2 regions of the Paenibacillus tundrae genome follow, and region 2 is predicted to be linked to the other one. Evidence: predicted binding sites of a transcription regulator. Region 2 holds the regulator's gene; the other holds the start of a gene.
What was found. The regulator Rex, encoded in region 2, represses fermentation and respiration genes when NADH is low (regulators of the CRP and FNR family bind a similar motif). The targets are predictions, from matches to a motif close to TTGTGAAATATTTCACAA.
Positions count from the first base shown of each region.

Region 1 (11,452 bases), 180 kb from region 2:
AGCTGCGATCTGAAATGGCGTGTAGCTGACGAGCAGGAGATCGTATGGTGTGTCAATCCATCCCATCCGATTGCGGACGGCATCCAAGATAAGATTGTATTGGAAAAAGAAGAAATGTACGGAGAATTCTTCGATATTCCAGTACCGGATGAACTGGTATTTGTGAGTAATTTCCAGGGTGGAGAGGTATTCAGGAGCGGATGCACGTTCCGACGCGGCGAAGGTAAGATCTTTTATTTCCGACCAGGCCATGAGACATACCCGACCTATTACAAACCGGAAATTTTAAGAGTGATCAGCAATGCAGTGAAATGGGCATACCCTGCCCGTAGCTTCAAGCCGGAATTCGGTAAGAGCGAACCTGTAAGACCATTTGGTGGCGTGCTGGTCTAAGCCGCAATCTCTCGTGAATGGATAAATGTAGCGGTATACCGAAGAACCCTTCTCCAAGTCTGTAGGACTGTGGCAGTAGGGTTCTTTTTGGGTAATTTAGTTGTAAGAACGTGAGACGATATTTCCCATGGTTCTTCAGCCCCATGTAATGGTATACTGTGTAATATCATCAAAGAAGATGGAACCGGTTTATCCAATTGAAAGTTTTTAGCGAGAGGCGTTTCCTTTAGCTCTCAAATATGTTATTATGAAATATACTAACAAAACGTAAGTGTAGTGATCTCTAAAGAGGTGATTAATGTGGAAGGCCAAGATTTGCGGATGTGTCCGCGTTTTGAAACCGCGTTTTCCTTTTTGGGTAAACGTTGGAACGGTCTAATTATTCAAACGTTGATGAGTGGGTCTAAGCGATTTAAGGATATTTCCAACCTCATTCCATCAATGAGTGACAAGATGTTATCCGAGCGGATGAAGGATCTGGAAAGTGAAGGCATTCTAATCCGTCATGTGTATCCAGAGACGCCGGTTCGTATTGAATACGAGTTGACAGAGAAAGGTAAGGCGCTTCAGCCGGTTATGAATCAAATTCAGGACTGGGCAGAGCATTGGGTTGACTGATTGATGTAATTCAATTTGAATCCCAATTTCGAAGCAGGTAATGGACAAAAGCTCTTGATTTCACTGGAAATCGAGAGCTTTTTGTTTTAAGATACCAGGAAAGCATGTAGAGAAACTTCGTCGGTTCGTACACTCTCAACTCAATGTAGGTATGTTATGGGCCTTAACTATGTATGATATAGATAATGGAATCCCTGACATAATTCTTGTGTGTTCTGCACATGTTGTCATGAGTTGTAGTATAATTGTAAGAATAAGAACAATGTCTATTCCTTACAACTATGGCCGTATACGGTCGGAGCGAGGAGGCCACTTGTCATGAGAGAAGAAAGCTTATCCCGTGAAGTACGCTACGGCAAACAAGATATCGCAGAACTTGAGAACGCATCCATTCAGGTACATTTGATTTATAAGAAGGCAGCAGAACTATTTGTTCGCAATACGTATTCTCAATCGTTTAGACACCAAGTTTCCGATAAGCAACGGTTGGATCGCAGCAAGGGCTCAGGATTAGCTCCGATTGTGCTGCAGAAATGGATTCAGACTTCTAGAGGCTGGAAATGCATAGGATGCGAATTGAGACATAACGAAGATGTCATCATGCCATTAGATGCAGAAGACTTCCTTCTTGGCTCTCAATCTACGGCGAATGGGGAAGGGCATGTGTTCAAGCCGGAAATGCTGATTCAAGCAATTGTGTGGGCTCAATATGAGAAGATTCGAATGTTGGCCCCATGGCTTGGTGATGAGGCATTCTACACAGCAGATGAACTGGATACCATTGCTCGCTACATCGTACCTACCTACTTCTCAGAGCGTCCACTCAACGAGCAAGGCAAATTGTTCAAGGTTCATCGTCCTTATGGTCAGATTCCGTTGTATCAGGAATATGTGACAGCACCTTCTTTGTGTGTGCAGCTTGATGGTGAGATGTTAGAAGGACGATTACTTACAGGTGTATATGTTTCCGGGGAGCAATTCTCTGGGCTGAATCCGTACTTAAAAGATGGGGACGGGGGCAGAACGTATATGCAAGCTTGCGTTCAGTAAAGGTAAACAAACAACAACAATTCGTGGTGGGGGCAGTTATGACCACGCTAAATTAAGAGGCGTTACATTTCACTGTGATGTGAATTGTAGCGTCTTTTTGTTAAGATAAATAGAACGTAAAGTTTTCAGCGGAGCGGAACCAATCGATTATCGCATGAGAAAATACACTTAAACGCGGTCTGTCTTCTGTGAAAGTAAGACGATGGGTGTTCTCTTATAAACTGGGTCAGATTACAGCAGACAAATGTCTAAACGTTCCACTTTATACACATGCTGTCCAATAAAAGTAACGGCATTGACACTTTTTTTGGCTGGGTTCTGTGCCATAATAGAGGGTATGGACAACAGGGTGAATGATTTTACGCAGGGTGGTGTTACCTACATGAATAAGAAAATCCCCGGTTTCATAGGCTTATGCCTACTTATTTTAGTTATTCTCAGCGGATGTACAGAGACACGGCCTTCGGAGCAGCCAGTGGTACAGGAAACCGAACCTACGAATTCCATTACGGTTGCCGTAGACGGCAGTACCTTTTTACCGGATGCAACCAAGTCGATTAAACGGGATTTTAGCGAAGGATTAACGCTCAAGAAGGCACTATCCAACAGTGGGCTTGTTGATTTTACGGCTGATGGAAAACGAATTCAATCTGTCGGAGAGGTCTCGCTTGATTCCTCGTTAATCTGGGCAGTTAAATTGAATGGCAAAGATATTGATCCAGAAAATTGGAATATGGAGCTTCATGCCAAAGATGAAGTGATAATATATGTAAAAGCCGCTGACAGTACAGGAGAGGGCGTAGCGTATCAGACGACTTTACTCAAAGTGAGCGGCGGCAACATTATGCCAAATCTTAATCGGCAATATGCCGGCGTGTATATTCAGGAGTGCACCGTTCGTGATGTATTAAAGTCCAGTGGCGTTGTCAGAATGTCTGAGAATAACAAATATGTGGTTGCTGTTGAAAATGTCATCCCACGAATGAATCAACGCTGGGTTATTAAGGTGAATGATAAGGAATTAATGGATAATGGCTTGGATATGAAGCTCAGTCCACGTGACGCGATTAAACTTGAATTAACGACGACATCCTAAATACCAAAAGGCCCATCTTCTATAGTGAGAAGATTGGGCTTTTTTTATATACATATTGAAATTTAGGATAATTGTAGGTGATTAGTCATTTTTAGATCCGGCAGATTTCACTAGGGCATAGTTCACAGTGACAGATGCCTTGCAGCATTTTCAGATCTTTGATGACGATCATGCCATTATCATATTCGATCGCGTCTTTTTTACGTAGATCACTTAACATACGGTTTACACTCTCACGGGTAGCGCCAATCATATTGGACAGATCCGTATGCGTAATTTTTTTGTGGATGATCATATGATCGCCGTGTGGTTCACCATAGGAATTGGACAAACGAATTAAAGTAGAGCAGAGCGCGCCAGGTTTGCCGTATAACATGAGATCACGGAACTTAGTCTGGGTGAGTCGGTGGTGAATACCCATCCATTTCATAAAATCAATGGCAAAGTCACAATGCTGACAGATCAGCATTTCCAGGTCTTTATGCTCCAGTACACCTATTTCGCTGTCTTCCAGCACTTCTGCCGAGAAGGTATGCTTCGAACCGAAGAAAGGATCAGCCTGCCCAATCATATCTCCAGATTGATACATGTACATGATCAATTCTTTACCTTCATCAGTTGACTTGGTAATCTGGGCACGGCCTCTTTTCATATAATAAAGTTTGTCAGAGACATCGCCCTCCCAATACAGATGAGTTCCTTCGGGATAGGTTCTATCTTTCATCGTTACAAGTAAATGATTAAAGTTCGCGTCCGAGAAACAGTTTGTATTCCCACGTTTTTCAATGACTAGTTGCTCTCTCATAAGTCTATCTCCCCTTTGTCTCCAGTCAAAGGCTGCATGTGGCTTACATGACCTTTGTGGTTCGCCGCAAACGGTTGCCGTCCGTTCGGGGTCATCTCGGCCGGGAAGGACGGTACAAATTGCGGTGGTTCAATTTTTAAGTTCAGTATATACCTAATCTTACCGTTTGAGGGGGATAGAAAGGGAACAAAAATGGCGATATTTCAAACATTGTGATTAAATTCACTTTTTGTGGGCTAGTATGTAGCTGAAAGATCCTTGTTGAAAATGCAGTAGTAGTGTACTTGTTAGCAGACATTAAGAAACTAAATTTAAATTCGGAATACTTTGTGAAAAAAATCACATAATTAAATCATGTCCCATGATACGATGTGAATGTAAAGAAGAGAGACAACATAATACGAACCTTTAGGAGGATGAGGGAGATGGCTGTAAAGAACGAGGTCGCCCCAGCAAAAGAACCGACAGCAGGTCAGTATATTCAAACGTTAATTGACAAAGCGAATAAAGCACACGCAGCATTCATGTCCATGGATCAACAGCAGATCGATCGAATTGTGCAAGCAATGGCGCTTGCAGGTCTGGATAAACACATGATGCTCGCCAAGATGGCTGTGGAAGAAACCGGCCGCGGTGTGTACGAAGATAAAATCACTAAAAATATATTTGCTACAGAATATGTGTACCATAGCATCAAATATGACAAAACGGTTGGCGTTATTGAAGATAACGAATATGAGAACTTCCAGAAAATTGCCGAGCCGGTTGGCATCATCATGGGAATTACCCCGGTTACCAACCCAACATCAACCACGATGTTTAAGGCACTGATCTCTATTAAGACTCGTAACCCGATTATCTTCGGTTTCCACCCATCTGCACAGAACTGTAGCCGCGAAGCAGCCAGAATCTTGCTTGAAGCCGCAGTGAAGCATGGTGCTCCAGCCGACTGTATTCAGTGGATTGATGATCCATCCATGGATCGCACCAATGCCCTGATGAACCACAACGATGTGGCACTCATTCTGGCGACAGGTGGATCAGGCATGGTGCGAGCGGCATATAGCTGTGGTAAACCAGCACTGGGCGTAGGGCCAGGTAACGTACCTTGCTTCATTGAGAAAACGGCGGATATCAATCAGGCAGTGACGGATCTGATTTTGTCCAAATCATTTGATAATGGAATGATTTGTGCTTCCGAGCAAGCGGTTATTATTGAAGAGCCTATCTTCGACCAAGTCAAAAAGAAAATGATTGCCAATGGATGTTACTTCGTTAACAAGGATGAAGCAGCTAAGCTGACAGCTGGCGCTATCAATGTTGAGAAGTGTGCCGTGAACCCAGCGATTGTAGGTCAATCTGCAGTAGCAATTGCTCAAATGTGCGGTATTGAAGTTCCAGCAAGCACCAAAATCTTGGTTGCCGAAATCGAAGGTGTTGGCGTCAAATTCCCATTGTCTGCGGAAAAATTAAGCCCGGTACTAGCTTGTTACAAAGTCAAAACGGCAGCAGAAGGGATTGAACGTGCAGCAGAAGTCGTTGCCTTTGGCGGTATGGGACACTCATCGGTTATTCACTCCAACAATGAAGAAGTCGTTAACAAATTTGCAGATCGCCTGCAAACAGGACGTATCATCGTCAACTCACCTTCCACGCACGGAGCAATCGGCGATATCTACAACACGAATATGCCTTCGCTCACACTGGGATGTGGTTCATACGGACGTAACTCGACTTCGTCGAACGTAACTGCTGTCAACTTAATCAATGTGAAAAGGGTGGCTCGCCGTACCGTGAATATGCAATGGTTCAAAGTACCGAACAAGGTCTACTTCGAAAAAGGTGCGACGCAGTATCTCGCCAAAATGCCGGATATCACCCGTGTTGCAATTATTACGGATGCCATGATGGTGAAGCTCGGTTATGTGGAAAAAGTAGAGCATTATCTGCGCCAACGCCAAATGCCTGTAGCCATTGAAGTGTTCTCGGATGTTGAGCCGGATCCATCCACAACGACAGTAGATCGTGGAACCGAAATGATGCGCCGCTTCCAACCGGACTGCATTATCGCTCTCGGTGGCGGATCACCAATGGATGCTGCCAAAGCGATGTGGTTGTTCTATGAATATCCAGATACAGACTTTAACGATCTGAAGCAAAAGTTCATGGATATCCGCAAACGGATTTACAAATATCCAAGACTCGGCGTAAAAGCAAAATTTGTAGCGATCCCAACAACATCGGGTACGGGTTCGGAAGTGACATCATTTGCTGTTATCACAGATAAAAATCTAGGAAATACCAAATATCCACTGGCTGACTATGAGCTGACTCCTGACGTGGCGATCGTAGACCCTGAGTTTGTATACTCGCTGCCTAGAACAGCTGTAGCTGACACAGGTATGGACGTACTGACACATGCGATTGAAGCTTATGTATCTGTTATGGCGAATGACTATACGGATGGATTAGCGATCAAAGCCATTCAACTCGTGTTCCAGTACTTGGAGCAATCAGCATTACAAGGCGACAAACTGGCACGTGAGAAAATGCATAATGCTTCAACGATTGCCGGTATGGCATTTGCCAACGCATTCTTGGGTATTAACCACAGCTTGGCGCACAAATGGGGCGGTCAGTACCATACAGCCCATGGACGTACCAATGCGATTTTGATGCCACACGTTATTCGATACAACGCGAAAAAACCGACTAAATTCGCATCGTTCCCGAAATACTCGCACTTTGTGGCAGATGAACGATATGCCGAAATTGCCCGCATTCTCGGATTGCCTGCACGCACAACCGAAGAAGGGGTTAACAGCCTAATCAACGCTATACGCAAAATGAACAAAACATTGGGTATCGAGGAATCGTTCCAAGAAATTGGATTCGATGCAAAAGACTTCGAAGCACATGTAGACTATCTGGCTGATCGTGCCTTCGAAGACCAATGTACAACTGCGAATCCGAAGCTACCACTGGTAACAGAATTAGCAGATGTATACCGCAACGCATTCTACGGTAAGTTTGAATAATAATCATCCGAGTCATGCAACACTTGGTGAGGATGGGCAATAGGTTCAGGGTTCCCCGAAATGGGGAGCCCCGATTGCCGTATGTCTTGAGGAACACGCAATCCACGCTGTAGCAGGTAGAGCCAACAGTTCACAGCGAAAAGGAGATGGGCAGAAAAACGGAGCAGCGAAGCCCCCGCTTTTTCAGGAACTTCATCACTAATGTTCAGGCTCCAGATTGAGAGGGAGCCGCTCATCTTTTAAAAATGCAACACGGAATCCGTGATGTGGCAGTTTGAACCACCCGTTCACACGTTACGGAAAGGGCAGAAAAACGGAGGAGCGAAGCCTCCGCTTTTTCAGGAACCTCATCACTAATGTTCCGGCTCCAGATCGAAGAGGAGCCATTCATCTTTTAAAAAGATGAAACGAGGAGTCACGATGTGTCAGTTGGAACCAATGCGTACACGTTACGGAAAGGGCAAAAAAACGGAGGAGCGAAGCCCCCGCTTTTGCAGGAACTTCATCACTAAGCTCGGGCTCCAGATCGAAGAGGAGCCACTCATCTTTTAAAAAGATGCAACACGGAATCCGTGATGTGGCAGTTTGAACAACCCGTTCACACGTTAACGGAGAGGACAGAAAAAACCTGAAGAAGCGAAGCGCTCGCCTAAAAGCTTTCTGAAAGAAAGCTACATCGGAAGCATAAGCTATTCCCGGATTTTCACCTTTGAGAAAGTAAATTGAAAAATCCGGGAATAACAGCGATCGGAAGGTTGTTCTGTCAGCGGAGTGGCCAGTGTGAACCATTTCCCACGGTTCAACATGACACACCGCAGGTGGAGTGCGTTAGTTCACTGACTTTGTGATAAAAATCACAGATGGTGAAATCGCCACGACGTATACTGAAAATGTAAGAAAAACATTCATTCCGCGGTTCCGGTTCCCAAGTAGAGAGAACGTGTTCCGGTTTATGTGAAACAATTCACATTAATCGCGGCTCTGGACACACAATGATACGAAGACGCAGCATGTTATGTGTCCAGAAATCCAAATTAGTGGAGGGATTACGATGTCGGTGATCGAAAAAGATGTCAAACAACAAACAGGCTGGAGAAACTTTACCAAAGGAACTTGGACTAAAACCGTTAATGTGAATGACTTTTTGGAACACAATTTGTCTCCTTATTATGGAGATGAAGCATTTCTCGAAGGTGCAACCCAGAATACAAAAGAATTGTGGGATATCGTATCTGATCTGACCAAAAAAGAACGGGATAACGGTGGTGTCCTTGACGTAGACGTAAATACGCCTGCGACAATTACTTCTCACCAACCTGGTTATCTGGATCAATCCAAAGAACAAATTGTCGGCGTTCAGACCGATGCTCCATTCAAACGTTCCATTCAGCCATTCGGCGGAATTCGCATGATGATTGATGCATGTGAAGCATATGGCTTCGAAATGCCTCAAGGCGTCATTGATATATTCACAAACATTCGTAAAACACATAACCAAGGTGTATTCGACGCTTATACTTCTGATATGCGTGCAGCGCGTAAAGCAGGGATCATTACAGGATTACCAGATGCTTATGGTCGTGGCCGGATCATCGGGGACTACCGCCGGGTAGCATTGTATGGGGTGGACTTCCTGATTCGTAACAAAAAAGGCGAATTGAACGCCTTGGAAGTAGATGTTATTGATGAAGATGTTATCCGTCTGCGCGAAGAGTTGTCTGAACAGATTCGTGCTCTACAAGAACTGAAACAATTGGGCGAAATGCACGGTTTCGATATTTCCTTACCAGCAACAACAGCAAAAGAAGCGTTCCAATGGTTGTATTTCGGTTACCTCGCAGCGATCAAAGAGCAGAATGGTGCTGCAATGTCACTGGGACGTGTATCATCCTTCCTGGATATCTACATTGAACGTGATCTACAAGAAGGTATTCTGACGGAAGAACAGGCTCAAGAGCTGGTTGACCATTTTGTTATGAAGCTGCGGATCGTGAAATTCTTGCGTACGCCGGACTATAACGAACTATTCAGTGGAGACCCAACTTGGGTGACTGAGTCCATCGGCGGTATGTCTGTAAATGGAGAGACACGTGTAACCAAAAACAGCTTCCGTTTCCTGCACACGCTGCATAACCTGGGACCTGCACCGGAACCAAACTTGACTGTACTATGGTCTACTAAATTGCCGGAAGCATTCAAAGAATATTGCAGTAAAGTATCTATCGAAACGAGCTCGATCCAATATGAGAATGACGATCTGATGCGTCCGATCTATGGCGATGACTACGGTATTGCCTGCTGCGTATCTGCAATGAAGATCGGGAAACAAATGCAATTCTTCGGCGCACGTGCGAACCTTGCAAAAGCTCTCTTGTATGCAATCAACGGTGGCCGTGACGAGAAGTCCGGAGCACAAGTAGGGCCTGAATACCCTGCCATTACAAGCGAAGTGCTGGATTACAATGAAGTAATGAAACGCTTCAAACCGATGATGGAATGGCTGGCGAAACTGTACATGAACACCCTTAACGTCATCCATTACATGCACGATAAATATAGCTACGAGCGGATTGAAATGGCATTGCATGACCGTGACATTGTTCGCACGATGGCTTGTGGTATTGCAGGTCTCTCCGTTGCAGCAGATTCACTCAGTGCAATCAAATATGCCAAAGTAAAACCGATTCGTAACGAACAAGGCATTGCCGTTGATTTTGAAATTGAAGGAGAATTCCCTTGTTACGGTAACAATGAAGACAGCGTAGATAGCATTGCCGTTGAACTGGTTGAGAGCTTCATGGGCATGATTCGTAAGCACAAAGCATACCGTAACGCGGTACCAACGCAATCCGTACTGACCATCACTTCCAACGTAGTTTACGGTAAGAAAACAGGAACTACACCAGATGGCCGTAAAGCAGGCGAACCATTTGCACCAGGTGCAAACCCAATGCATGGACGTGATAAAAAAGGTGCACTGGCATCCCTTGGCTCTGTAGCCAAATTGCCTTACGAACACAGCCTTGACGGTATCTCCAATACCTTCTCCATTGTGCCAAAAGCACTGGGTAAAGAGGAGAGTACACGTAAATCTAATCTGACTGCGATGATGGACGGATACTTTGGTCAAAATGCACATCACTTAAACGTCAACGTGTTTGATCGTCAGCAATTAATGGATGCGATGGAGCACCCGGAAAATTATCCACAGCTTACTGTACGGGTATCCGGATATGCGGTTAACTTCATCAAGCTGACTCGTGAACAACAACTCGATGTCATTAACCGTACGTTCCATGGCTCCATGTAAACCAAGTATTACAGTGTGAAGACAAATCCAGTGGAACATCTGGTCAACAATTAAACGCACAGCGGATGCGGATATAGAAAGGAAGAGGCAGCATGGTTAAAGGACATATTCATTCACTCGAAACTTTCGGGACGGTTGACGGCCCAGGCATCCGCTTCGTGCTCTTTATGCAAGGATGTCTACTCAAGTGTCAGTATTGCCACAATCCCGATACGTGGGCACTGGACGGAGGCAAGGAAACAACTGTAGAGGAGGTATTGGCGGAGATCGAGCCTTACCTTTCCTACTATCGTAGTTCAGGCGGGGGACTCACCGTATCCGGTGGGGAACCAACGCTCCAAGCTCATTTTGTAGCCCAAGTGTTCAAGGAAGTCAAACGCCGCTGGGGACTTCACACCACGCTAGATAGTAATGGATTCAACGAACCTGAGCGTATACATGAACTACTGGATAACACAGACTTAGTGTTGCTCGACCTGAAGCATATCGATAATGAGAAACATATGAAGTTGACTGGAAAATCCAATGAACGAACGCTGAAGACAGCTCAGTGGTTGTCTGAGCAAGGACGCAAAATGTGGATACGCCACGTATATGTGCCTGGCATTCACAATGATGAAGAGGACTTACTTAACCTCGGAAGATTTATTGGTACATTAAATGGGGTTGAGAAGTTCGAAATTCTTCCCTATCACCAGATGGGGATCTACAAATGGGAAGCGCTTGGCAAGGTGTACCCGCTTGAAGGTGTCCCTTCTCCGAGTGAAGAAGAGGTTGAGCGTGCTTATCGATTGATCCAGCAAGGGAGAGAGGAAACATCAGGGGCAGCTTGTTCGAGCCAATGATGAATATACAGAAGCAGCCAAAGCGATGACGAATCGCAAGGCTGCTTTTTTATTTGAATGGGTTGAAACCAAAACGTCTGTTCAAACGTTTATACCAGGTGTAAATGTTGATAGATCAGTAGTTTCATAGTATTGAAGAAATTCATGAGCTTGATTAAAGCCTTGTCCGGAAAGTTTTGGCGAGGTTTGTTCACATTATTCAAAGTTTACATTTCTATTAAAATATTTTTAGCAACTTTTCCCGTTTATAAGCGTCTAATAGTATGACTTTTTGAGGGGGATATTTATAAAATGGGA
Region 1 covers NZ_CP145605.1:4,286,645-4,298,096, reverse strand. Annotated here, with positions in the region: gene V6W81_RS19285 (ThuA domain-containing protein) at 1-393, shown strand, start outside; gene V6W81_RS19280 (winged helix-turn-helix transcriptional regulator) at 715-1,011, shown strand; gene V6W81_RS19275 (hypothetical protein) at 1,330-2,061, shown strand; gene V6W81_RS19270 (hypothetical protein) at 2,444-3,157, shown strand; gene V6W81_RS19265 (Crp/Fnr family transcriptional regulator) at 3,249-3,962, opposite strand; gene adhE (bifunctional acetaldehyde-CoA/alcohol dehydrogenase) at 4,388-7,000, shown strand; gene pflB (formate C-acetyltransferase) at 8,052-10,310, shown strand; gene pflA (pyruvate formate-lyase-activating protein) at 10,403-11,155, shown strand.
Region 1: a site for Rex is predicted at 4,290-4,307, ahead of adhE (bifunctional acetaldehyde-CoA/alcohol dehydrogenase). Genes of this name have one in related genera too.

Region 2 (11,452 bases):
CTTCTCCTGAGCAGGTGATGCAGTTGTTCGAAGATTGTATCCCAACTGGGCTCCAGCATGGTACGGTGACCGTTCGCTCCGGTGGCTATTACTTCGAAGTGACAACATTCCGCACAGAATCGGAATATAAGGATAATCGAAGACCCTCAGCCGTACATTTTGTGAAGGATATCAAAGAGGATTTGCAGCGACGCGATTTCACCATGAATGCTCTTGCAATGGACTCAGACGGAAATATTGTTGATCCTTTCGGTGGTCAACTTGATATTCGCGAGGAGCGAGTTCGTTGTGTGGGAGAAGCCAAGGCGCGATTTGGTGAAGATGCACTGCGAATCCTTCGGTGTGTACGTTTTGCATCCGTTTTCCGCTTTAGCATTGCCTATAACACGTGGAAGGGACTTCTCCTTCAGAGAGATCTGTTAAAACATATCGCTATGGAACGAGTGCGAACCGAGATGGTCAAAATGATGTCAGGTTCACATCCGCTCGCAGGTATGGAGCTTCTGCTTCGCAGTCGAATATTGGAAGAAGTCAAAGCCCCTGTCGATGCCAACCGGTTTAATAGAACACTTCTGATGAATCTTGAAGAGCTCAAGGGTGAACATGTCTTACTCCGTTGGGCATTACTTCTGCTGGCAGGGAACTATTCAAAGGATGAGGCGGATACGCTGTTACGTCAATGGACATTCTCTAACGACGAACGTACCCGTATGACTGGAGTTCTCCAAGTGGAAGCGGTGACCAGCAGCCTTGTGCAGGAAAATAAACCTGTAGAGGCTCTGCGAGCAGAGTGGATTCAAGCGGTACTGGTATGTGGGATCCGTGCCACTCAAGACTGGCTCATGATACAATCCATTCTTCCAACCGCTTGGAGAGAACTGCCGGTCTCCATGGAAGATCAGTTCAACTATATTCAAGCCCACGCTTCAGAGTGGAGCCAGTCCATGCAGGTGCAGGAATTAAAGGATCTGAATATTACTGGCGAGGCGATTCTCGGTTTACTTGGACGCAAAGGCGGGCCTTGGTTGGGACAGCTCATGAAGCATCTGCTGAGAGAAACCGCAATTGGAAATATAGCAAACCAGCCTGAAGCGCTGAGTGCAGAAGTGGAGCGGGTGGGAGCCATTGACCAAGCATGAAGAACTGCTACATATGTTACTAAAAGCGGATGGACAGTTTGTATCTGGGGAGGAGATTAGCAAAAATTTACTCATCAGCCGAACTGCCGTGTGGAAGCAAGTGAATAAGCTGCGCGATCTTGGTTATGAGTTTGAAGCTGTCTCTCGAAAAGGATATCGGCTTCTTACGAAGCCTGATAGCATTGACGAAGCAGGCCTCCAGTTGGCGCTGCAGACAGAAGTATTTGGACGTCAGGCGATTATTATGCAATCGACGCCATCTACTCAGGGAGAGGTGCAACGGCTCGCAGACGAAGGTGTCAGCGAAGGTGCTGTTGTACTTGCGGAGGAACAAACCAATGGACGAGGCCGTTATGGTCGCAGATGGTATTCTCCTCCAGGTAAGGGCATATGGATGAGTATCTTGCTGCGTCCACAGCAATCTCTCCGTAATACACCGCAACTAACATTGTTAACAGGGCTTGCCGTTTGTCGCGCGATTCGTTCATTTACAGGCGTAGATGCTGGAATTAAGTGGCCGAATGATGTGCTGGTTAATGGACGTAAAATATGTGGGATTCTAATGGAGTCAGCTCTAGAAGATCATGAACTGAGATATTGTATTGCAGGAATCGGGGTCGATGTTAATTTTGACAAGCAGGATTATCCTGAGGAACTGTCACCGATTGCGACGTCTCTCCAAATAGAAACAGGCAAAACGGTAGACCGAACTTTACTTGCAGCAGCAATTCTATCAGAGCTAGAGCAATTATATGATATGTATCAAAAGCAAGGCTTTAATGTGATTGCTACTTTGTGGGAAGCACTATCCGTCTCGCTCCATCGTGATATTAAAGTATCCAATGCTCATGGCATTGTTGAAGGAACGGCACTGGGTATTGATTCTTCTGGTGCACTAATTGTACAGAAAAAGGATGGAGAACGGATTACGGTTTTCTCTGGCGAAATTTCGTTAACTGACTAGAGAATTGTCGAATTTCCAAGATTAAAATGAACATAAGACGTGAAGTTTAAGCCGAACTTTGGTATACTGTGTTTGTGAGGCGATATCGGCTAATGTAGACCGAATTGCACTCCACGCAACAGTATGCCTTATTGGCTTGAATCGAACAGTATTAGGAAATGTTCCAAAAGATCGCGTTTGGATGCGAATTTTTGAAACGTGTAACCAGCAATTGAATTGATGTTGAAGTGAGATGTTGGATTCTGCTCTGAGCCGAAGAGGACCGAGACAGAAGGGACGATCGCAAGTGACTCTTTTTTGACTTTTCGGGACTTTTTAGTGGAAAACTAAAAGGTTTTTTTGTTGTGTTTACATTGAAAAGGTGAAAGGAGCCATGACCAAAATGGCAAACAAACAAGCATTAAATATTGTGAAAATGAAAAAATATAAACAGGATGGCGTTCCGCTGAGTATGATTACTGCCTATGATTATCCAACCGCGCAACTTGCCGAAGAAGCAGGTATTGACCTTATTTTGGTTGGAGATTCACTCGGTAATGTTGTGCTCGGTTATAACTCAACGCTCCCTGTAACAATTGATGATATGGTGTATCACACACGCTCTGTAGTACGCGGGGCAGAGAATACCTTTATCGTTGCAGATATGCCGTTTATGACCTATCACGGCAGTATTGATGAGACACTCAAAGGCGTGCGTCGCCTGATGCAGGAGGGGCATGCTCACGCCGTCAAAATGGAGGGCGGAATGGAGATTGCAGATACCGTGAAAGCGGTAGTTCAATCAGGTGTGCCTGTTCTGGGGCATATCGGTCTGACCCCTCAATCCGTTAATCAGATCGGTGGTTATCGTATTCAGGGTAAGGATGCGGCTGATGCGAAACGTCTCATGGATGAAGCTAAGGCGCTTGAAGCGGCGGGGGCGTTCGGGATTGTTTTGGAATTGGTAACGGAAGAAGTGGCAAGAGCGATCTCAGAAGAACTTTCGATTCCTACGATTGGTATCGGAGCTGGACGTGGCTGTGATGGCCAGGTGTTGGTATTCCATGATGTGGTGCAATATGCTTCACCTTATACACCCAAACGTTTTGTCAAAACATACGGGGATGTAGGCGAACTGATTCGTAACAGCATTAGTTCATACGTGAAGGAAGTCAAAGACCGTTCATTCCCAGCACAAGAGCACGTGTTCACAGCAGCAGATGGCGTGCTAGACCAATTATATGGACATCGCAAAGAAAAGGTGGCGAACAACGGATGAAAGTAATCCGCACAATAACCGAAGTAAGACAGGAAATTAGCAGATTGCGCCAGAGCATTGGTTCAGCTGAAGCCACGGTTGGTTTTGTACCTACTATGGGTTATCTGCATGAGGGACATGCGAGCTTGATGCGGGCAGCGAAGGAGCAGAGCGATATCGTTGTTCTAAGTATCTTTGTGAATCCAATTCAGTTCGGACCAAACGAAGACTTTGATAGCTATCCACGTGATGAAGCTAGGGATGTGGAAACAGCAAGGCTGCAAGGGGTGGATATCGTATTTATTCCCTCTGTGAGCGAGATGTATCCAGAACCTACGCAGACAACAGTGTCTGTTTCCCAATTAACGAATCGTTTGTGCGGAGCATCCCGCCCAGGGCACTTTGATGGGGTCACAACGGTGGTTTCTAAGTTATTTAATATCGTGCAACCGCAGCGTGCATTTTTTGGCATGAAGGATGCGCAACAGGTGGCCGTTATTCAGCAAATGGTCAATGATTTGAACATGGCGGTGGAGATTGTACCTTGCCCAATCGTACGTGAAAGCGATGGTTTGGCTCTAAGCTCAAGGAACGTCTATCTAAGCGAAGAACAGCGTGAGCAGGCACTCGTGCTGTCACAGGCTCTGCGATTAGCTCAAGAGACTATAGATACGAATTCCTCGGTAACTGCGGCGAACATTCGCGAGATGTTACGTAAGGTGATTCAGGCGTCACCACTGGCAGTCATTGATTATGCCGAAATTCAAGCTTTTCCAAGCTTACAGCCACTAGCTGATCATGAAATGGTGTACGGACGTGAGGATGTCTTAATTGCCCTTGCAGTTAAATTTGGAAAAACAAGATTGATTGATAATATTAAGTTGCACAAATCGGAGGTGCTGTCTCATGTTTAGAACACTGATGAAATCCAAAATTCACCGCGCTACCGTCACGGAAGCGAATTTGAACTATGTGGGTAGTATAACCATTGATGAAGATCTGATGGAAACTTCCGACTTGATGGAAAATGAAAAGGTTCAAATTGTTAACAATAACAATGGAGCACGTCTCGAAACTTACGTGATTCCTGGCCCGCGTGGCAGCGGTGTGATCTGTCTTAATGGAGCGGCTGCTCGGTTGGTTCAACCTGGTGACACCGTAATTATTATTTCATATGCGATGATGTCTCAAGAGGAGGCTAATGCTCATAAACCAACCGTTGTCTTTGTAGACGAGCAGAATAAGCCTGTTCAAACCTTAAAACAAGAGATCCACGCAACAATTATGTAATCGACTGGTAAGGGGAATGAAATCGGTGCATCAAGCAAAAAATGAGTACAGGTCACTGCACTAATTCATTTTTTCAAGGGTGGGGATGCATCGATGTTCCAGCATGTTTTCGCAGAAATGAACGACATGTTAGATGAAATTATCAAGCGCTACCCTTCCGCTGAAGGCCTGAACAAACAGGAGTTGCTTCAAAAGTGGAATTTGCTCAAGCGGATGAGTGATGGCATGATTGATGAGTGGCTGATGTTTGAGGAGAAGATGAGTCAGGTACGTGAACAAGAGCTGGTCAAACCTGCGTCGCTAGAACCGGAGCAGGAAGCCGTTACGGCACTACCTGAAATTCATTTGGAGTGCTTTAGCCGCGGTCAAGGCTATTTCAAATTGCAGATGTACCCGCAAGCCATTACCCAATTTTCGCGGATTGTAGCCGACTATCCAGATAGTGCATTGACTCGTTATTATCTGGCGCTTGCTCATCTCAATTTGGAACAAAACACAGAGGCATTAGCACACTTACATCGTATATTGCGACTTAAGGGATCACCACGTCTAAAGGGGCTGGTCTGCAATGCCCTTGGATGTATTGAAGCCAAGCTTGCGAATCCACAAGGAGCATGTTCGTTGTTTGCACAGGCGCTTCAGCATGACCCAACGTTGACCGAACCACTGTATAATATGGAAGCTTGCAGGCAAAACAAAGGACAATTGCAATTCGGAATTGGCTGACTGCATTTGGGATAAAAAATTGGAGTAGCCAGCATGAAGACGGTGTTTCTTCCTCAGGGATTACGGAGGAGGCACCGCCTTTTTTTGTCAGTTAATTTTCAAACGTCCTTTTTTTTGCTATGCTGTAACATAGACTGGAATGGAAGGGATCGTACATTGCAATGAAATTTGCCGTATTGGATTTCGAAACAACCGGCACGCAGTCCGACGGTGAAATTATACAGGCCGGACTTGCCATCATAGATCATGACTACAGCATATCTCAAATATATAGTTCTTATGTGAATCCGGGCGTACCGATTCCACCGTTTATTACGGGGTTAACCGGTATTACCGAGGAAGATGTTGCGGACGCTCCTTCATTAGAAGAGATGATGATGGAGATGGTTCCACTGTTGAACGATGTCGTTCTGGTTGGTCATAACGTCGCATTTGATTTTCATTTTCTTCAAAATGCATTAGACCGTTGTGGATATTTGCCATTCACAGGACGAATTTTGGATACCATTGATTTTCTCAAAATCTCATTTCCTTCACTTAGCTCCTACCAGTTAGGATATGTATCGACTGAATTCGGATTTCAGCATGACCGTCCGCATCAGGCGGATAGCGACGCGTTAGCTACCGCGCATGTACTGCTGAAGTGCTTGGATGAGCTACGGGAATTGCCACTTATTACGATTCAGCGTTTGTCTGACTTATTTGCACCAGAGGATAGCGATTTCGGTTGGTACCTCGACGGTATGCGAAGTGAGAAGGAAGCTGAACCTATTCAGGATTTGGATGGACACACCTATTATCGCCAATTAGCGCTTAATGTGAGTGATTGGATGGACATTGGTGCTCCACGCAATGAGCTGGAGGGTAATCCGCTAGATGGTGTCAGTTTTGAGCAATTCATGGATCAGGTTCGAAGCAATCTCAGAGATACCTTGGATCACTACGAGGAACGGGAAGCACAGACTTTAATGTTCAGCAGTGTGAGACAGGCTCTGGATGAAGAGAAGCACCTGCTTATTGAAGCAGGTACGGGGACAGGTAAGTCTCTGGGGTATCTGCTACCAGCCATTTATGAAAGTGTGAAGCAAGAACAGAAAGTAATGGTGAGCACACACACCATTAATCTGCAGGAGCAACTTAGAGAACGGGATATACCGATGCTTACTGAAGTTGTACCGTTGCCGTTTAAAGCTGCTGTATTCAAAGGTCGGGGTCATTATTTGTGCCTGCGCAAATTCGAACACAAAATCAACAAACGTGAATTTGCTACACCCAAAGAAGACTATTTCACAGCAGCACAGATGATTGTTTGGCTTGCTCAGACAGAAACAGGGGACGACGAAGAACTGAACCTGAGCGCGCGTGGTGGGGACTTCTGGGAGACGGTGCAGAGCGAGTCTGAATCCTGCCTTGGGCGATCTTGCCCATGGTTCCGCAAATGTTTCTATCACCGGGCGAAGCATGAAGCTGGCTTATCAGATATCGTAATTACGAATCATTCCAAATTATTTACCGATGTGAAAGCAAGTCATCAGCTTCTTCCTGCGTATGAAAGTCTTGTTATAGATGAGGCTCATCACCTAGAGGACGTAGCAGGCAAACATTTAGGCTTGCATATGAAATATTTCACGATGGTTCATACGCTCACACGTCTGTTTAAAGATAGCCGTAACGGTCAGTTGCCTATGCTTCGCTCCCAGCTATCAAGCCATGAAAAATCAGTACAATGGGGTTCAGCTATTGATCAGATGTTCCCGCTTGCTGTTGAAGTCAAGGACATGTGGGACAGATTGAGCGAATCTTTATTTAATCTTCTTCCTGAGCGTAGTGATGCTTCCCCAGGGGAGACAGGTCAATTCTCTCTTCGATTGAAGCCGTCGCAGAAGCCTGATAAGTGGCAGGCGCTTCAAGAGGATGAGAATCAAATATACGTAACGTTAGGTGACTTGATTCGTAAGGGTGATAAGCTGTTACTTGAGATCAAGGAAGAACAAGATGATTATCAATCCGATAGCTTGATTACGGATATTACAGGCCTTCTGAAGGATCTTGCCCTACTCAAAGAGAATCTACGTTTCTTCATGCGTATGGATGATGTCAATACCGTTTATTGGATGGAAGCAAGTGGACAGTTCCGAAGTAAATCGCTACAGCTCTATGCGGTTCCTGTAGATGTCAGCGCACAACTGAAGGAATTGTTCTTCGACAAAAAGAAAAGCGTTGTTCTGACTTCAGCTACACTTTCTGTAGATAAGTCATTCCAATTTATGATTGAGCAACTAGGATTGCAGGAAGCAGCAGACCATAACCGTCTGCTTACGTCCTTGCTACCGTCTCCGTTCCGTTATCGGGATCAGGCCTTGCTTGTTATTCCACGTGATTTCCCAAGTTTAAAAGGCAGCGTAGGGGATGCACACTTTGTTGATATGTTGGTGCATTCATTAGCCGAAACGGCCATTGCGACGCGTGGACGAATGATGGTGCTCTTCACGTCATATCGGATGCTGAGACAAGTGTATGATCCGCTCAAGGAGGCCTTGGCGGGTAATGATATCTCGCTGCTCGGTCAAGGGGTGGATAGTGGTAGCCGTTCGAAGCTCACACGCCGATTCCAAGACGCCAAAGCAACAGTACTTTTGGGTACCAGCAGCTTCTGGGAAGGGGTAGACATTCCAGGGGAAGCACTCACCTGTCTGGCAATTGTTAGATTGCCATTCCAGCCGCCTAATCATCCATTATTGGAAGCGAAAAGCGAGCTGTTGCAACAACAGAAGAAAAATCCATTTATGAAGCTATCTGTGCCACAAGCTGTTATTCGTTTTAAGCAGGGCTTCGGAAGACTTGTACGGACAGCGAAGGACAGAGGCATCGTCATTGTATACGATACACGGGTCATTGAAGCATATTACGGTAAGTATTTCTTATATTCGTTACCAGGTCCCAAAATGGAGCATATGCTGACCGAACAGATGGTTCCACGAATTCGTGAGTGGTTAGACCAGCCTACTGATGAGGCATCGGAATAGGGCTATACGCGCAAGCGTTGCACCCTGATCGCAATTAGTTGTAAAATTTATAAGATTCAATAATTGAGAAATAAAGATTACTGCTATCATAATGTATATCATTGAGGCATCCTGTCCACGTAACCGTGATTTTGTATGGCATGCAGGGTGCCTCCTATTTAATCTATCTTCAGGGTCACATTGGTAAAGGGGAGTAAACGAATGAAATCAGATAAAATATCAGAAGCTGTCGTGCGGCGTTTGCCAGTTTACTTGCGTTATTTGAGTGAATTGAGTCAACGTGAGGTTACTACGGTTTCTTCTCAAGAACTAGGACTACGCTTGGATCTTAATCCAGCTCAGATCCGAAAGGATCTAGCCTATTTTGGTGATTTTGGTCGCAAAGGCATTGGCTATGACGTTTCCTACTTGATCGAGAAAATTCGGCACATCCTGAAGATCGATCAGCAAATCAACGTAGCATTGGTTGGTGCGGGTAATCTTGGACACGCCTTGTCTAATTACAATGCATACTTGAAAGACAACATGAAGATTGTTGCCGTATTCGATGCTTACGGTCCCAAGATTGGTACTCAGATTAATAGCTTGAAAGTTCAACCAATGAATGAATTATCAGAGTCTGTCCAAAAGGATAATATTCGTATCGGCATAATTACAGTTCCAGATACAGAAGCTCAGAATGTAGCTGATCAACTGGTCGAGTCGGGTATTGAGGCTATACTTAATTTTGCACCAACGATCTTGAAAACGCCGCCGCATATTCGCATTCACCATGCTGACTTTACGACGGATCTACTCAGCCTTGCTTATTACCTGGAGAATGGAAAGGACGACGAGGAAGATGACGACAAATAAATGGGTTATTCATAACGGCAAATTTGCTGTAAATAGTGGTTTGGACTGGAAAGTGGTTCAAGGTTATATGGTTGTGGAAAATGATAAGATTGTGCATATTGGTGAGACGCTACCGGAAGGGGACGAGAGCCTGCCTAAAGTGGATGGAAAAGGACTTCTTTTCCTACCGGGTCTGATCAATACGCATGGTCATGCAGCAATGTCACTTCTAAGAGGACATGGAGATGATCTAGCGCTGCAGGTATGGTTACAGGAGAAAATGTGGCCTATGGAAGCTAAAATGACGGCTGAAGATGTGTACTGGGGATCATCCCTATCTGTGTTAGAAATGCTAAAAGGAGGAACTACGGCTTTCCTCGATATGTATGATCATATGGATCAAGTGGCTAAAGTGGTAGAACAATCCGGTATTCGCGCTTCTCTGGCTCGTGGAGTTATTGGTCTGTGTTCAGAAGAAGAGCAGATGCGTAAGCTGGAAGAATCGGCTGCATTTGCCCGTGAGTGGCATGGACAAGCGGATGGCCGCATCACAACGGTTATCTCACCGCACGCTCCATACACATGTCCGCCGGATTACATAGAGAAGCTTGTACAAGTTGCACACGACTTGAATCTGCCTCTGCATACACACATGTCAGAAACGATCCGAGAAGTGGAGCAAAATGTGACTGATTATGGGCTTCGTCCTGTTGCTCATCTGGAGAAACTGGGATTCTTCTCCCGTCCTTCCCTTGTTGCTCATGCCGTACACCTGAATGATGAAGAAATTGAAATTTTGGCTCGAAATCATGTTGCAGTTTCCCATAATCCGGGTAGTAACTTGAAGCTTGCTTCGGGTGTCGCTCGTGTACCGGATCTTCTAAAAGCTGGTGTGATGGTGTCCTTGGGAACCGATGGCCCTGCAAGCAACAACAACCTGGATATGTTTGAAGAGATGAGACTGGCAGCTCTGATTCATAAAGGAGTATCGGGTGATCCAACGGCTGTACCAGCTGGAGAAGCTCTTCTGTTAGGAACGGCTTATGGCGCCAAATCTATTTTCCTAGATGATACGGGTTTATTAGAAGTGGGGATGAAGGCAGATTTTATCGCCCTTAACATTGAACAAGCTCATTTCTATCCGCATACGGATCTAATCTCACATACCATCTATTCGGCTTCAGCGAAAGACGTGGAGCATGTGTGGGTGGATGGTAAACAAGTGATTAAACACGGCGAATGTCTCACAATGGACGAAGAGCGCATCTTGCGTGAGTCTCAATCGGCATTTGATGGTTTGCTTGCCCGTTAATTCATGTAGCGTTTTAGAGGAAAGGAAGTTCGGCTTTTGAAGAGAAAAAAGAAGTGGATCTGGATATCGTTGCTGGTTCTAGTTCTGCTCCTGTTTGGACTTCAACGTTATTATGTCTATGTCACTCAGGATCAGCGCAATGAAGAAGCTATGGCTATTGAAGCTGCACAGCAGCAAGACATTACGTTCACTCAAGATATCCGTAAATATGTCTGGGGTGGTAAAGATGGCGCAGACAACATCTATTGGACCTTTCTAGGTAAAAATAAGGACAAGCAGGATGTTCTCGTATGGGTGAAGTTCGACAATACAAACAAGCCGGTAACAGGCTCTGATGTAGTGCACAGTGAACTGGTTCAGAATGGCATGTCTGAAACCCAGATTCGCAATCGATTTAGCTCAGAGGTACCGGGTGGAGAAATAAAGCGTATTATGCCTGGTGTCGTGAACGGAATCTACGTATGGCAAGTGTATTATAATGACGATACCCACAATTATTATCGTTTCTATCGATTTAGCAATGGGGAACAGGTAGATTTAGTCTACACATTACCAAATAGCTAGCTACTGTACAGTTGCCAACATTACTTCCTTGTAATGAAGTCTAACTCGTATAGTACCATAAAGCACCAAAGTACCGGCAGATGATAGCAGACTGCACGGTTCTTTGGTGTTTTTGTCATTCTATTGGATTTGAATAGTTAAAATTAATAATTTATTCATATTTTAGCCTTCGAAATTGTATATACGATGTGATATACTCAGATATGTATTCAACATTACATGATGAATAAACAAGACAAATAAATCCTGTTTAATTACGAACAGGACTTGGATTGCAAATTTATTGACGCCTACAGGCTTAGTATAGGCCAAATTTGGGAGGGAAACTCATTTGAAGCTAAAAGTATTACCGATTGCTTT
Region 2 covers NZ_CP145605.1:4,107,605-4,119,056, reverse strand. Annotated here, with positions in the region: gene V6W81_RS18385 (CCA tRNA nucleotidyltransferase) at 1-1,139, shown strand, start outside; gene V6W81_RS18380 (biotin--[acetyl-CoA-carboxylase] ligase) at 1,126-2,103, shown strand; gene panB (3-methyl-2-oxobutanoate hydroxymethyltransferase) at 2,486-3,361, shown strand; gene panC (pantoate--beta-alanine ligase) at 3,358-4,254, shown strand; gene panD (aspartate 1-decarboxylase) at 4,247-4,630, shown strand; gene V6W81_RS18360 (tetratricopeptide repeat protein) at 4,724-5,356, shown strand; gene dinG (ATP-dependent DNA helicase DinG) at 5,518-8,382, shown strand; gene V6W81_RS18350 (redox-sensing transcriptional repressor Rex) at 8,584-9,237, shown strand; gene V6W81_RS18345 (amidohydrolase) at 9,224-10,528, shown strand; gene V6W81_RS18340 (hypothetical protein) at 10,565-11,092, shown strand; gene V6W81_RS18335 (hypothetical protein) at 11,424-11,452, shown strand, end outside.